DNA from 3 places in the Vibrio japonicus genome. Region 3 is predicted to be linked to each of the others. Evidence: predicted binding sites of a transcription regulator. Region 3 holds the regulator's gene; each other region holds the start of a gene.

Region 1 (4,561 bases), 910 kb from region 3:
GTGGTATTCAAAAACTGCTAGGCATTGGCCGCGCGGAATCGTTGTCGGCAACCGCAAATATCTTTGTTGGTACGATCGAAGCGCCGTTAATGGTAAAACCATACTTAAAGCACATGAGCGATTCTCAGTTCTTCGCAGTGATGACGGGCGGTTTGGCGTCGGTTGCTGGTGGAACGTTGGTCGGTTATGCGTCATTGGGTGTGGATCTTAACTACTTGATCGCAGCGGCATTTATGTCTGCACCGGCAGGTCTTTTGATGGCAAAAATCCTAATGCCAGAAGCTGATGTAAAAGCCCCAGATATCAATATCAATGATGTTGAAATTCCACGTGCAACCAACGTCGTTGAAGCGTTGGCAGACGGTGCAATGGCTGGTGTACGTATCGCTGTTTCTGTTGGTGGTACGCTTTTGGCGTTTATCAGTATTATTGCTTTGTTGAATGGCATGCTCGGTTGGTTTGGTGATCAGATTGGAACAGAGATGAGTTTTGAGCTGATCCTAGGTTACTTGTTTGCCCCCGTCGCTTGGTTGTTGGGTATTCCTTGGAGTGAAGCTGTGACTGCAGGCTCTCTAATAGGTAACAAAATTGTGGTGAACGAATTCGTCGCATTCATTCAACTGGAAGCAGTGAAAACCGAGCTGAGCGAGCATTCTCAAGCGATCGTGACTTTTGCACTCTGTGGTTTCGCAAACATATCCAGCATGGCAATGCTTATCGGTGGCTTAGGCTCCTTGGTGCCAGAAAAGCGTGCTTTTGTTTCTAAGCATGGCTTTAGAGCGATCACCGCTGGTGTTATGGCCAACTTGATGAGCGCATCCATTGCGGGCGTCATTATGAGTCTGTAACCGCGAGTTACTCAAAGTGAACATTTGGGTTTAAATAAAAACGGGTAGCGCAATGGCTACCCGTTTTTGTATTTAACTCATTAAGTTACTTTTTGGTATGGAACTGCTCACAAGCTAGCATCGTATTTTCGATTAGGCTTGCTACTGTCATTGGGCCCACACCACCAGGAACTGGAGTAATGAAGCTTGCGCGATCACGAGCCTTAGAGTATTCAACATCACCGACTAACTTCCCTGAGTCTAAGCGGTTGATACCCACATCGACAACCACAGCACCTTCTTTAACCCAGTCACCAGGTACAAAGTTTGGTTTGCCCACTGCGACAACTACGATGTCCGCTTGGCGAACGTGACGCTCCAAATCTTTAGTAAAACGGTGACAAGTTGTTGTTGTACAGCCAGCTAGCAGTAATTCTAGTGTCATTGGGCGGCCAACAATATTAGAAGCACCCACGACAACAGCGTGTTTACCGCGCAGCTCAATGTTGTAGCGATCGAGTAGGGTAATGATACCTTTAGGTGTGCATGAGCGGAGTTTTGGAATACGCTGAGCAAGGCGCCCCACGTTGTATGGGTGGAATCCATCAACGTCTTTCTCTGGGTGAATGCGTTCTAAAACATGAGTCGAGTCAATGCCTGCTGGAAGAGGGAGCTGGACGAGTATGCCATCAATCTCATTATCACTATTTAGCTCATCAATCAGAGCAAGTAACTCTTCTTCTGTTGTGCTTGCTGGTAGATCAAAAGATTTAGAAACAAATCCTACTTCTTCACATGCACGGCGCTTGCTGCCAACATAAACTTGAGAAGCTGGGTCTTCACCAACTAATACTACCGCAAGACCTGGCGCACGTAGACCAGCTTCTACTCGAGCTTTTACTCGCGCAGCAACTTCTGATCGAACAGTTTGAGAAATAAGTGTTCCATCGATATTTTGAGCAGTCATGACTTTCCTTTAATAAGAATGGCGAATAATTTGCAGCGCATTGTCGCAAATTATTTGACGAACATCTATAAGCAAACGTTTGCTTTGTGGTGTTTTTAATCAAAATATAATCTAGTGTCCTTTTTTTAGTCATTCAGATCATTATGTTATGAAAACCCCTTGTGTTACGAGTGTGAACTCGTATAATCCCTTCCTGTAGCGCGCCCTTAGCTCAGCTGGATAGAGCACGTCCCTTCTAAGGATGTGGTCATTGGTTCGAATCCAATAGGGCGTGCCATTTATTCTAAAGCCCTGATAACTCAATGAGTTGTCAGGGCTTTTTCGTTTTTTAGGGTTATGAATGCAAAAAAGCCAGTCAGGGAATTGACTGGCTTCTTCGTTTTAATGTCTCTAGTACAAACTTAAATGTTTGAAAGCGGTGCTGGGCGTCGGGACGGGTGCTTGAAGAAAATTGCCAACGCTGCAGCAATGGCTAGAGCAAAGCAGTAGTAAGAGTTGGCAACAACTTCAACGGGGGAAATCTCGAATACGGACCCCAAAAGCAGCACTTGCGCACCATAAGGCAGTATGCCTTGCATGACGCACGAGAAAATATCCAACAAGCTAGCAGAGCGGCGTGGAGTCACGTTATGCTCTTCCGCCAATTCGCGTGCAACACTGCCAGAAACGATAATCGCAACCGTATTGTTTGCTGTACACGTGTTTACCATGGCGACAAGACTAGCGATACCAAGTTCACTTGCACGGCTGTTCGCTTTCGAAGAGTGGCTCGAACCAAACGCTTTGATCGTTTTGCTGATAAAGTTAGTCAAGAAGGCTAAACCACCTTGACGGCGCATCAGTTCACTCAAACCGCCAATCAACATAGACAGTAAGAAGATCTCTTGCATGTTGCCAAAGCCTGCGTAAATGTCTTTCCCCAAATCTGTCAGTGTATAGCTATCAATCGAGGTTAAGCTTACGCTTCCCGCTAGAAAAATTCCTACCGAAAGCACAACAAAGACGTTCAAACCCGAGATAGCTAAAATAAGAATCGTGATATAAGGAAGAACTTTGAGCCATTCTACCGGGCCTGTTTCTGGCACTTGTGTTGCGGAGCTGTTGAATGCGAATAGTACGAGCGCGAAGAAAGCGGCAGGAAGTGCGATACGAACATTTTCGCGGAACTTATCTTTCATTTCACAGCCTTGAGAGCGCGTTGCCGCGATGGTGGTATCGGAGATGATCGAAAGGTTATCACCGAACATAGCGCCGCTTAGCACCACCCCAGCAGTTAGGGGAAGGCTCATGCCGGCTGACTGCGCAATACCCAGTGCCACGGGAGCAACGGCGGCGATAGTGCCCATCGATGTTCCCATTGCTGTCGCAATAAAGGCTGAAATTAGAAAGATACCCGGCAGAATCAGGCTGGTCGGAATCGCTGACAGTCCAAGGTTAACGGTCGCATCCACACCACCAGACGCTTTCGCTACCGCAGCAAATGCACCTGCAAGCAGGTAAATCATACACATCGCGATGATATCTTGATGTCCAACACCACGCATGAATTGTTCGATTGAACGGTTGAGCGAATCTTTGCTTAGCAAAATCGCTACGATGATAGCGGGTAGTGCAGCGATAGGCGCTGGCAGCTGATAGAAAGCGAACTCAACACCTTGAAAAGACAGATAAGTGCCCACGCCAATAAACAGCGAGAGAAAAATCACTAATGGAAGAAGTGCAATTGCAGATGGGCTAGCTGCTTTGGTTGATTCTGGGGAATAGGACATTTAAACGATAAAGTTGACAATAACGGGGGAGAGAAGATTAATGGCACGAAGATGATATGTCAATGTAGACGTCCAAACGTCTGGGTGTTTTTACTGTTGAGTGCCCGTAGAGTTAAATATGTCTCTCTTTTTGACAGCATCGGTTGTTGAGCTAAAAGTAGACAAGCGAGTAATACATAAGCGTGATAGACACAATACAACGGAACAGTGTTATCGCGTTGGCGAGCCACTGTTGTTTGCCGTCTTTCATCTGTTTTTTCCTATCGAATAGCCAGTCTATCAGCCTATATTCAACCTATCCGATGTGTAGTTGCTAGGTTGGTATCACTTTTGCTTAACTTTCGAACTGTACATAAGCAAAGCTTTTCGGTAGCATGACGCTCCCTGACAATCAACGATTGATTCAGTCCTCGTCGAGTATTAACGTCCAAGGCACCATGCGCAGTATCCATACCAAGATAAAACCTGAATTTGAACCTTTGCTATCGGATCTAGCGCTTCATGCGTTACTGCATCTGCGTACTAACCACAGTGCCCAAATTCTTGGCAGAAAAACTCGTGGCGAAATCAACGATATCCTCTCTGCTTGGCTCAACAAATCTGCCAACACGAAAAAATATAAGCCGTTTAAGAAGAAAATCCGTTCTTTGGTCAGCCATGCGCGTTCACAGAAACTCGATATGGAAGCCATGCTGGGAAATTTACTGACGCCACTACGTGGTGATGAGTTACCGCATTTAGACAGTTTTTTACTGCTTATCAATATGATTGAGAAAGAACTGAATACGACGGTGTTGGTGTCTAATCCTGAAAAAGTGGATCTTAGCTTCAATCCTAAAGGTTGCCTGCTGTGCGTACTTTCGAATGATTTAAACGCTCATTTTGATAATAGAAATCGCCTAGTGAGTGACATTTCCATGCTATTTCGTGGGACTCATGGTGAGAAAAGTGCTTTCCTGCGTACCATTTATTCTTCGTCTCTATTTGATCATAAGATG
Region 2 (4,561 bases), 210 kb from region 3:
CCTAGAATCCGCAAAAAGATTAAACAAATTCATCAGTGAAACTGGCTTTTGCTCACGTAGAGAAGCAGACAAACTTATTGAACAAGGTCGCGTGACTATTAATGGTCAGATCCCAGAAATGGGAACGAAGGTCGTACCTGGCGATGACGTTTGTGTCGATGGTAAGCCAGTCAGTGCTAAAGAAAAGCCAATCTACATTGCGCTTAACAAACCAACCGGCATTACCTGTACCACCGAACGAGATATTCCAGGTAACATCGTTGACTTTATTGGCCATAAAAAACGTATCTTTCCTATCGGACGTTTGGATAAACCATCAGATGGCTTGATCTTTTTGACCAATGACGGTGACATCGTCAATAAAATCCTTCGTGCGGGTAACAATCACGAAAAAGAATACGTAGTGCGTGTGGATAAACCCATTACAGACCAATTTATTCAGAAAATGAGCTCTGGCGTTGAAATTCTCGACACGGTGACATTGCCATGCAAAGTGACTAAAGAGACCAAGTTCTCTTTCCGCATTGTTCTGACACAGGGTCTTAACCGCCAAATTCGACGCATGTGCGAAGCTATAGGCTACGAAGTATTTAAACTGCGTCGAGTTCGTATTATGAACATTACGCTCGATGGCATCCCAAATGGTCAGTGGCGATACCTAAGTGATGATGAAGTTTCTGAAATCTTAGCGATGTGTGAAGGCTCAGTGAGTACCGAAGAGGCATCAAAGCTCGATAATCGCGGGAAAAAAATACGCCAAGCAACCGATGCAAAACTCTATGACAGCCGAGAAGAGAATCAAGGCTCAATAGCACGTCGCAATCAAAAGCAGCGCACATTTAAAGGTCGCAATGCCGATGAACTTCGCCACGCACCAAACTCAAAAAAAGGCCGTCACGGTACGTCTAACTCGAAAAGTCACACTGGCAGTGAAAAAACGAAACAAGCGTATCAACCAAATACAAGCAAGCCTGCATCGCGTCCAGCAAGCAAGCCCCGTACAGGTGGCACATTGAGCTTGAAAAAGTAATCAATGGTTCAAAAACAACAAAGGGGAGCAAATGCTCCCCTTCTCGTATTCAATTTCGATTACATCAATTTCAATTACTTAGTACCGAAAATTTTATCACCTGCATCGCCCAGACCAGGTACGATGTAGCCTTTATCATTTAGCTTTTCATCGATAGAAGCTGTGTATAGTTCTACGTCAGGGTGTGCTTTTTCTAATGCTTCAATACCTTCTGGCGCTGCCACAAGTACCAACACCTTTATTTGGCTACAGCCTTTTTCTTTAAGAAGATCAATCGTCGCGATCATCGAGCCGCCCGTTGCTAGCATAGGGTCAACAACAATCGCAATACGCTCGTCAATATTCGAGGCCAGTTTGTTGAAATAAGGTACTGGTTCCAATGTCTCTTCATCACGATAAATACCAACAACGCTGATACGAGCACTTGGCATATGTTCTAGTACACCATCCATCATACCCAGACCTGCACGCAGGATTGGCACTACAGTAACTTTCTTACCCTTGATTTGGTCAACTTCCACTGGACCATTCCAACCATCAATGGTTACTTTTTCCATTTCAAAGTCTGCAGTCGCTTCATAAGTAAGCAGGCTACCAACCTCAGTAGCTAACTCGCGAAAGCGCTTAGTGCTGATGTCACCTTCTCTCATTAGACCAATTTTGTGTTTAACAAGAGGGTGTTTTACTTCAACAACTTTCATTTCCATCTCCGGATATATGATGATTTTTAAACAAACCTTCAGATTATAAACGATTTCATTAACAATTTCTTGCGATAGGACAAAAGAAAAAACTCACGCAAACGTTTGCTATATGGGTTTATCCGCTGTTAGAATAGCGCCGTTTTCATACCCACTTTCAAAACCGAGGACTTCACTGTGAGTGCTAATAACACTTCTCTAAGCTACAAAGATGCTGGCGTTGATATTGATGCAGGCAACGCACTTGTTGACCGTATTAAAGGTGCTGTAAAACGCACGCGTCGCCCTGAAGTAATGGGTGGCATTGGTGGCTTTGGCGCACTTTGTGAACTGCCAACGAAATACAAGCACCCAGTTCTAGTTTCGGGCACTGACGGTGTTGGAACAAAGCTGCGTCTTGCTTTGGATATGAACAAACATGACACTATCGGTATCGACCTAGTGGCTATGTGCGTGAATGACCTTATCGTACAAGGTGCTGAGCCTCTATTCTTCCTTGATTACTATGCGACAGGCAAGCTAGATGTTGATACTGCAGCAGAAGTCGTATCCGGAATCGCTGATGGCTGTCTACAAGCAGGCTGTGCACTAATCGGTGGTGAAACCGCTGAAATGCCAGGCATGTACGAAGGCGAAGATTACGACGTAGCTGGCTTCTGTGTTGGTGTCGTAGAAAAAGAAGACGTTATCGACGGAACGAAAGTTGCCGCGGGTGACGCGCTTATCGCTGTAGGTTCAAGTGGCCCTCACTCAAATGGCTATTCTCTTATCCGCAAAATTTTAGAAGTTTCAGGTGCCGATAAGAATGAAAACCTAGAAGGAAAAACCATCGGTGAGCACCTTCTAGAGCCAACAAAAATCTACATCAAGTCTGCGCTTAAAATGATTGAGCAGCATGACATCCACGCCATTTCTCATATTACAGGTGGCGGCTTCTGGGAGAATATTCCTCGCGTACTGCCTCAAGGTACAAAAGCCGTGGTTGATGGCAATAGCTGGGAATGGCCTGTGATCTTCAAATGGCTACAAGAGAAAGGCAACGTAGACACTCACGAAATGTACCGCACATTTAACTGTGGTGTTGGTTTGATTGTTGCTCTGCCTCAGGATCAAGCTGAAGCGGCAGTGAAGCTACTGAACGCAGAAGGTGAAAATGCCTGGGTTATTGGCGAGATTGCACAAGCTGAAGCTGGCGAAGAACAAGTAGGGATCAAATAATAATGAAGAGTATTGTTGTTTTAGTTTCAGGGAATGGTTCAAACTTGCAAGCGATTATTGATGCTTGTGAAACCAGCATTGATAACGGACGAGTGACGGCTGTTTTTTCGAACAAAGCAACGGCTTATGCGTTAGAGAGAGCAAAGAAGGCTGGCGCTGCTGGCCACTTTCTTGACCCCAAAGCGTTCGATACACGAGACGCATTTGATCATGAATTGATGAAGCAAATTGATGAATACAAACCAGACGTTATTGTTCTGGCTGGTTACATGCGTATTTTGAGTGGCGAGTTCGTTCGCCATTACATGGGACGTATGATCAATATCCACCCTTCTCTGCTGCCTAAATATCCGGGACTCAATACTTACCAACGCGCTATTCATGCCGGAGACGAAGAGCACGGTACCAGTGTACATTTCGTTACTGAGCAACTCGATGGTGGTCCTGTTATTCTTCAGGCGAAAGTTCCGATTTTCGACGAAGATAATGTCGAAAATCTAACGGCTCGTGTACAAACTCAAGAGCATAAAATTTATCCTCTGGTCGTCAAGTGGATGGTTGAAGATCGTTTGGAAATGAAAAACGGAAAAGCATTTCTAGATGGTGAACAGCTAGGCATTCACGGTTACGCACAAGAGTAAAAAGCGATTTCAATCCTTTGGCGAGCACTAGCTCGCCTTTTTTATCCCTGTTAATTCTCTATTCATCCTCCTTTCGCTAAGCTAATGAAAATTAGGAGGTGTTATATGGATCTTAAAAGTTTACTTAACCAAGCATTAAACTCTGATCTGCTCAAACAAGGCCAACAGCAAATCAAACAACAATCTAGTTCTGGCACATTCAAATCGTTGGGCGCAGGTGCCGTTGGCGGAGGCTTGGTAAACTTGCTTATGGGCTCAAAAAAGAGCAAAAAACTAGGTAAGAAAGTCGGCAAGAATGCATTGAAAATTGGTGGTGTCGCAGCGTTGGCGGCCCTCGCTTACAAGGTCTACAACGATTCTCAGCAAACACAAGGCACGTCAACAGTCAAAGAGAGCTTCAATCCTGAAGACAATCTACACAGCGAACTGATCCTCAAAGCGATGGTTGCAGCGGCCAAAGCTGATGGTCATGTCGACCAGCAAGAAATGCAACGTATCGAGGCTGCAGTAAAAGACGCAGGAGCGGACACTCAATTGCAAACATTGCTGCACTCAGAGCTGAATAAACCTCTCGATCCTGCAGAAGTGGCTCGCTTAGCGCAGACACCGCAACAGGCTTCAGAAATTTATCTTGCGTCATTAATTGTCGTCGATGAGCAAAACTTTATGGAGAAAGCTTATCTTCAAGAGTTAGCAAAGCAACTCCAGCTATCTCCCGATGTCACCTATCAGCTTGAGCAACAACTGACAAACTAATACCTGTGTACAAAGAAAAAGCAATTGCTACATCCCCTTGAGCTAGCTCAATCTCTCGCTTTGAGTTTCCGCTTTTGGGTGTGTATATTTGAGAGCAGTTATCATTTATTAAGGATTTAGCCATGCAAGTATATGGATGCTGTGAATTAGTTCGCGCGCTTTACGCACAGATAGGAAGTGGTGATCAGGCGTATGTGCCTAACGCGATTTCATGT
Region 3 (4,561 bases):
GCTTGCTGCGAGTGACTGCGTCATCTTCTACAACTAGTACGTGATAACTCATTTACACCACTTATTTGCTTTGGTCTTCATATTGATCTGTATTCTATTCATAACTAGTAACATTTCTAGTATTTGTCACTTTAAATTTACGAAAGATGGTTTTTTATTGATTCAAAACAAAACCCGCTTACCTGTTTACTATCCTTAATATTTAGACTTAAATCGACATAATCACCATTACCGCTGTTCATTTTTATTATGTAGACTACCTGGCAGTTATCTTAGGAGTCTCAGCTAATGCAAGAAATCAAAGCATTCAATGAAAAACGCGCGGAAATCTACTGGTGGCTGTCTAGCCTTTTGGCAAGAGAGTTAACGCAAGAGAGTCTGGAGCAATATCATTCAGTAGAAATTCGTTCTTTCCTGTCAGGACTTGGCGAAAATGAGTCGCTGAAACCTGCTGTTACAAAAGTCGTGGATTCCCTAAATCGTCTTTTAGACAGAGAAGACGCACAGCTAGAGCTTGCTGCTGACTTTTGCGATCTCTTTTTAAAATCAGACAGAGATTCCGCACTTCCTTATGCCTCTATTTACATTGGAAAATCCGGTCTTTTGAACGATAAGCCAGCAAAAGAGATGGAAGATTTAATGCGCTCCTACGATATTGAAGTGGACAAGAGCCTGAATGAACCTGCTGATCACATCGCAATTGAATTGGACTTTTTAGGCAACTTAATCATACTTTCCAACAAGTTAGAGAAAGAGCATGAATTAGATAACGCCCTAACCGAGCAAGCACAGCTTATCCACCAGCATCTATTAAGCTGGACACCTCAGTTTTCCCAAAAGTGCCAGTCTTTGGATAAATTTGGCTTCTACGCGTCTATCGTACAATTACTTGTTTCCTTCCTAGAATTAGATTGCCGCTACCTACAAGGTAAAGAATAAAGGCGATTCTGTTTTTGTAGGTTTCTCCCTGATACGCAAACCTTTTATTTGCTCTTAAAAGGTTTGCAGTCTAAAATTGTGTCCGCAAACGATAACAATGATCGAAATGAATACAAACCGCTAACAAAGCGGTTTTTGTGTTTCTGATACTTTCTGCCAAATTATTCTAAACTTGAATATACTTCTGTGGCAGTAATCGACAGGACAGAACTTTATGGCCACTATTAAAGACGTTGCCCGCTTAGCCGGTGTGTCAACAACAACGGTTTCACATGTAATTAATAAAACACGCTTTGTTGCTGAAGCTACTCAAGAAAAAGTAATGGAAGCAGTCAAAGAGCTTAATTACGCGCCTAGTGCGGTTGCTCGTAGCTTAAAATGCAACACGACTCGTACCATTGGCATGCTGGTGACTCAGTCAACAAACTTATTCTTCTCAGAAGTGATCGATGGCGTTGAAAGCTATTGTTACCGTCAAGGCTACACGCTGATCCTGTGTAATACGGGCGGCATCTACGAAAAGCAACGTGACTACATCCGCATGCTGGCTGAAAAACGCGTCGATGGCATTCTTGTTATGTGTTCTGATCTTACTGAAGAACTCAGCGAAATGCTTGAGCGTCACAAAGATATTCCAAAAGTCATCATGGATTGGGGTCCGGAAAGCTCTCAGGCTGACAAGATCATCGATAATTCAGAAGAAGGTGGCTACCTAGCAACGAAATACTTGATCGACCACGGTCACACGGATATTGCGTGCCTAAGTGGACATTTTGAAAAGTTAGCGTGCCAAGAGCGTATTGCTGGTTATCGACGCGCAATGAGTGAAGCGAATCTCAACGTTGAAGAAGATTGGATACTGGAAGGTAACTTCGAATGTGATACCGCAGTACTGGCAGCGGATAAAATCGCAGCAATGGACAAAAAACCTACGGCAGTGTTTTGTTTCAACGATACGATGGCACTTGGCCTAATGAGCAGACTGCAGCAAAAAGGGATCCGTATTCCCGAAGACATGTCTGTTATTGGTTACGACAACATAGAACTGGCTGAATATTTCTCTCCTCCGTTAACCACCGTACACCAACCAAAGCGCCGTGTAGGTAAAAATGCTTTCGAAATTCTGTTAGAGCGCATCAAAGACAAAGAACACGAAAAACGCGTTTTTGAAATGCATCCAGAAATCGTTGAACGATGCACCGTGCAAAATCTGAATAAATAACCTTTTTGTGCATTTAACCCTTTGATTGATGGTGGTTAAATGCACAACTACCTAATCACCTCGGAACTAAGATCACATTTAGCTCATCTCCCCATGATAATTTGAACGATTTTTATTTATCCTCTGAAAGTTCGATTAGAGCCACGCACAGGGCAAACTACTCTGAAAAGATAGGACGCAAAGCCACCGGCCTAAGTATGTATATGTATGGTAGCGGGGTTGCCGATGGCAAAATGCAAATGCAATACAATGGATTCTTCATCCACAAGATGTCGGCTCTTCCTCAGAAGCAGCGTTCCGTTGGCGTTTCACAAAACTTAGTGGAATATGCACTTGTATGACGCCTTACTGACATAATGTATGCAATATTTTGCTACTCTCTCGGACCTGAATTGGTGGCGTATACATATACACCGAGAAAACACAGCATGGATAAACCAATACTTAAAGACTCTATGAGGCTATTTGAGCGACTGGGGAAAATTCACTCCCGCTCAATGTTTGGTGGTTTCGGCATATTTGCCGATGACACTATGTTTGCACTTGTAGTAAACGACAAACTTCATATAAGGGCCGATGACGAACTTGCAAAACGATGCAAAGAAATCGGGCTTGACCCATATGTTTATAAAAAGCGTGGCTTCCCCGTAGTGACCAAATATTTTGCATTGACAGAGGATTGGTCCAATGATGAGCAACGCACTTTAGCTATGGCCCAAGACGCACTTGAAGCAGCGAAGCAAGATAAACAGATTCAAGCAGAAGCAAAGCCAACTCGATTAAAAGACTTGCCTAATTTGCGCCTTGCAACAGAGCGCATGTTGAAAAAAGCCGGCATCAGTGATGTCGAGTCGTTGAAAAACGCAGGTTCGGTTGAGGCTTTTAGAGCAATTCAATCGACACAGACGTCCGAGCTCAATGTGGAACTGTTATGGGCTTTAGAAGGCGCTATAAATGGAACGCATTGGTCGGTTATCCCCCAAAGCCGCAGGCAAGAACTGCTGAGTATGCTGGGAAAGTAAGCCTCATTAGATATAGAAAAGTCAGCCCTGTGCTGACTTTGTTTTTTTAAGGGAATTTTTTATCCACTTAGGCGTTCTTATCAGATATGTCACTTTCATGTCGTTTAAGTCAAGACGACATGAATAATTAGCAAAGTAAGCAATGAAGTAGGACTTGGTAATGAATAAAAAGTGGATCCTTGGCTTAATACTGCTTGGCCTGATCATTTTCTTAGCGACAAATTTCGGCCAGTATCTGACACTCGACAATGCCAAAGCCCAGCAAATTGCGTTAGACGATTTTATCAATGCAAACTTTGCACTGGCAGCGTTGGTTTACTTTCTCGCTTATGTGGCAATTACAGCATTCTCAATACCCGGTGCCGCCGTCGTTACCCTATTAGGCGCTGCACTTTTCGGCTTTTGGGTGAGTTTATTCCTAGTGTCATTTGCCAGCACCATTGGCGCAACCTTGGCGTTTTTGAGCAGCCGCTTTTTGCTTCGAGAGTGGGTTCAAAGCAAATTTGGTAACAAGCTCCAAGCGATTAATCAAGGTGTTGAGCGTGATGGCGCGTTCTATCTCTTCTCGCTGCGACTCATTCCAGTGTTTCCTTTTTTCCTGATCAACTTGCTTATGGGTCTGACGCCAATATCAGTCAGCCGCTACTATCTGGTCAGCCAACTTGGAATGTTACCTGGAACGGCGGTTTACCTAAACGCCGGAACACAACTCGCTCAAATCGACACACTGTCGGGAATCGTTTCTCCTTCTGTTTTGGCCTCTTTTGCATTGCTGGGTTTATTTCCTATTATTGTGAAGTGGCTAATGGCCAAACTTAAATCCCCGCATTCCTACAATGGTCAGTCTTAATGAAAGTGTTCACCGCAAATACCCCACCTGAAGCTCACATTGTTTGCGAACTTCTTAAATCTCATGGTGTTGAATGCGAGGTAAGAGGTGAAGGTATTTTTGGACTACAGGGGGAAATCCCCTTTGGTGAACACAGCGAACCCTATGTTTGGCTTTTAGATAAGCATCAATTGGGTATAGCTCAAGAAGTCATCTTACAATACCAAACACCTACGATTGGGAATGCTTGGGTATGCAATGGTTGCGGTGAAAGGAATGAAGCTCAGTTCGGTGTCTGCTGGAATTGCGGTGCCGTCTCACCCATTTAATGGGTAAATGAATAATAAGTAAGCTACGCCGATCTAATTTGCTGTTTTATGAAATCGATAGAGTGCTGATTAAATTCATCCGCTCGCTCCACGTTGCACACATGGCCACAATTTGGGATCTCCAACAGTTGGCTGCGATTGTGCACGGCCACCATCTCTTTCACGGGTTTGATAAACATGTAGTCTAACTCCCCCATCAGGTAAAGCGTTGGGATAGGCA

Evidence for each region. The regulator PurR, encoded in region 3, represses purine synthesis genes. The targets are predictions, from matches to a motif close to TNANGNAAACGTTTNCNTNA.
Region 1: the regulator PurR is predicted to act here: its motif matches at 1,862-1,881, upstream of folD (bifunctional methylenetetrahydrofolate dehydrogenase/methenyltetrahydrofolate cyclohydrolase FolD).
Region 2: the regulator PurR is predicted to act here: its motif matches at 1,825-1,844, upstream of purM (phosphoribosylformylglycinamidine cyclo-ligase).

What each region holds. Positions count from the first base shown of each region.
Region 1 covers NZ_CP102096.1:865,535-870,095, forward strand. The annotation lists gene NP165_RS04255 (NupC/NupG family nucleoside CNT transporter) at 1-848, shown strand, start outside; gene folD (bifunctional methylenetetrahydrofolate dehydrogenase/methenyltetrahydrofolate cyclohydrolase FolD) at 934-1,794, opposite strand; tRNA gene NP165_RS04265 (tRNA-Arg) at 1,995-2,071, shown strand; gene NP165_RS04270 (Na+/H+ antiporter NhaC family protein) at 2,196-3,563, opposite strand; gene NP165_RS04275 (hypothetical protein) at 3,682-3,834, shown strand; gene NP165_RS04280 (DUF2913 family protein) at 4,001-4,561, shown strand, end outside.
Region 2 covers NZ_CP102096.1:1,985,902-1,990,462, forward strand. The annotation lists gene rluF (23S rRNA pseudouridine(2604) synthase RluF) at 1-1,030, shown strand, start outside; gene upp (uracil phosphoribosyltransferase) at 1,105-1,731, opposite strand; gene purM (phosphoribosylformylglycinamidine cyclo-ligase) at 1,909-2,949, shown strand; gene purN (phosphoribosylglycinamide formyltransferase) at 2,952-3,590, shown strand; gene NP165_RS09415 (tellurite resistance TerB family protein) at 3,696-4,346, shown strand; gene NP165_RS09420 (YaeP family protein) at 4,469-4,561, shown strand, end outside.
Region 3 covers NZ_CP102096.1:1,775,373-1,779,933, forward strand. The annotation lists gene torR (two-component system response regulator TorR) at 1-52, opposite strand, end outside; gene torD (molecular chaperone TorD) at 289-939, shown strand; gene purR (HTH-type transcriptional repressor PurR) at 1,154-2,161, shown strand; cyclic di-GMP riboswitch class I at 2,303-2,388, shown strand; gene NP165_RS08405 (TfoX/Sxy family DNA transformation protein) at 2,590-3,183, shown strand; gene NP165_RS08410 (TVP38/TMEM64 family protein) at 3,344-4,033, shown strand; gene NP165_RS08415 (putative signal transducing protein) at 4,033-4,341, shown strand; gene NP165_RS08420 (alpha/beta fold hydrolase) at 4,365-4,561, opposite strand, start outside.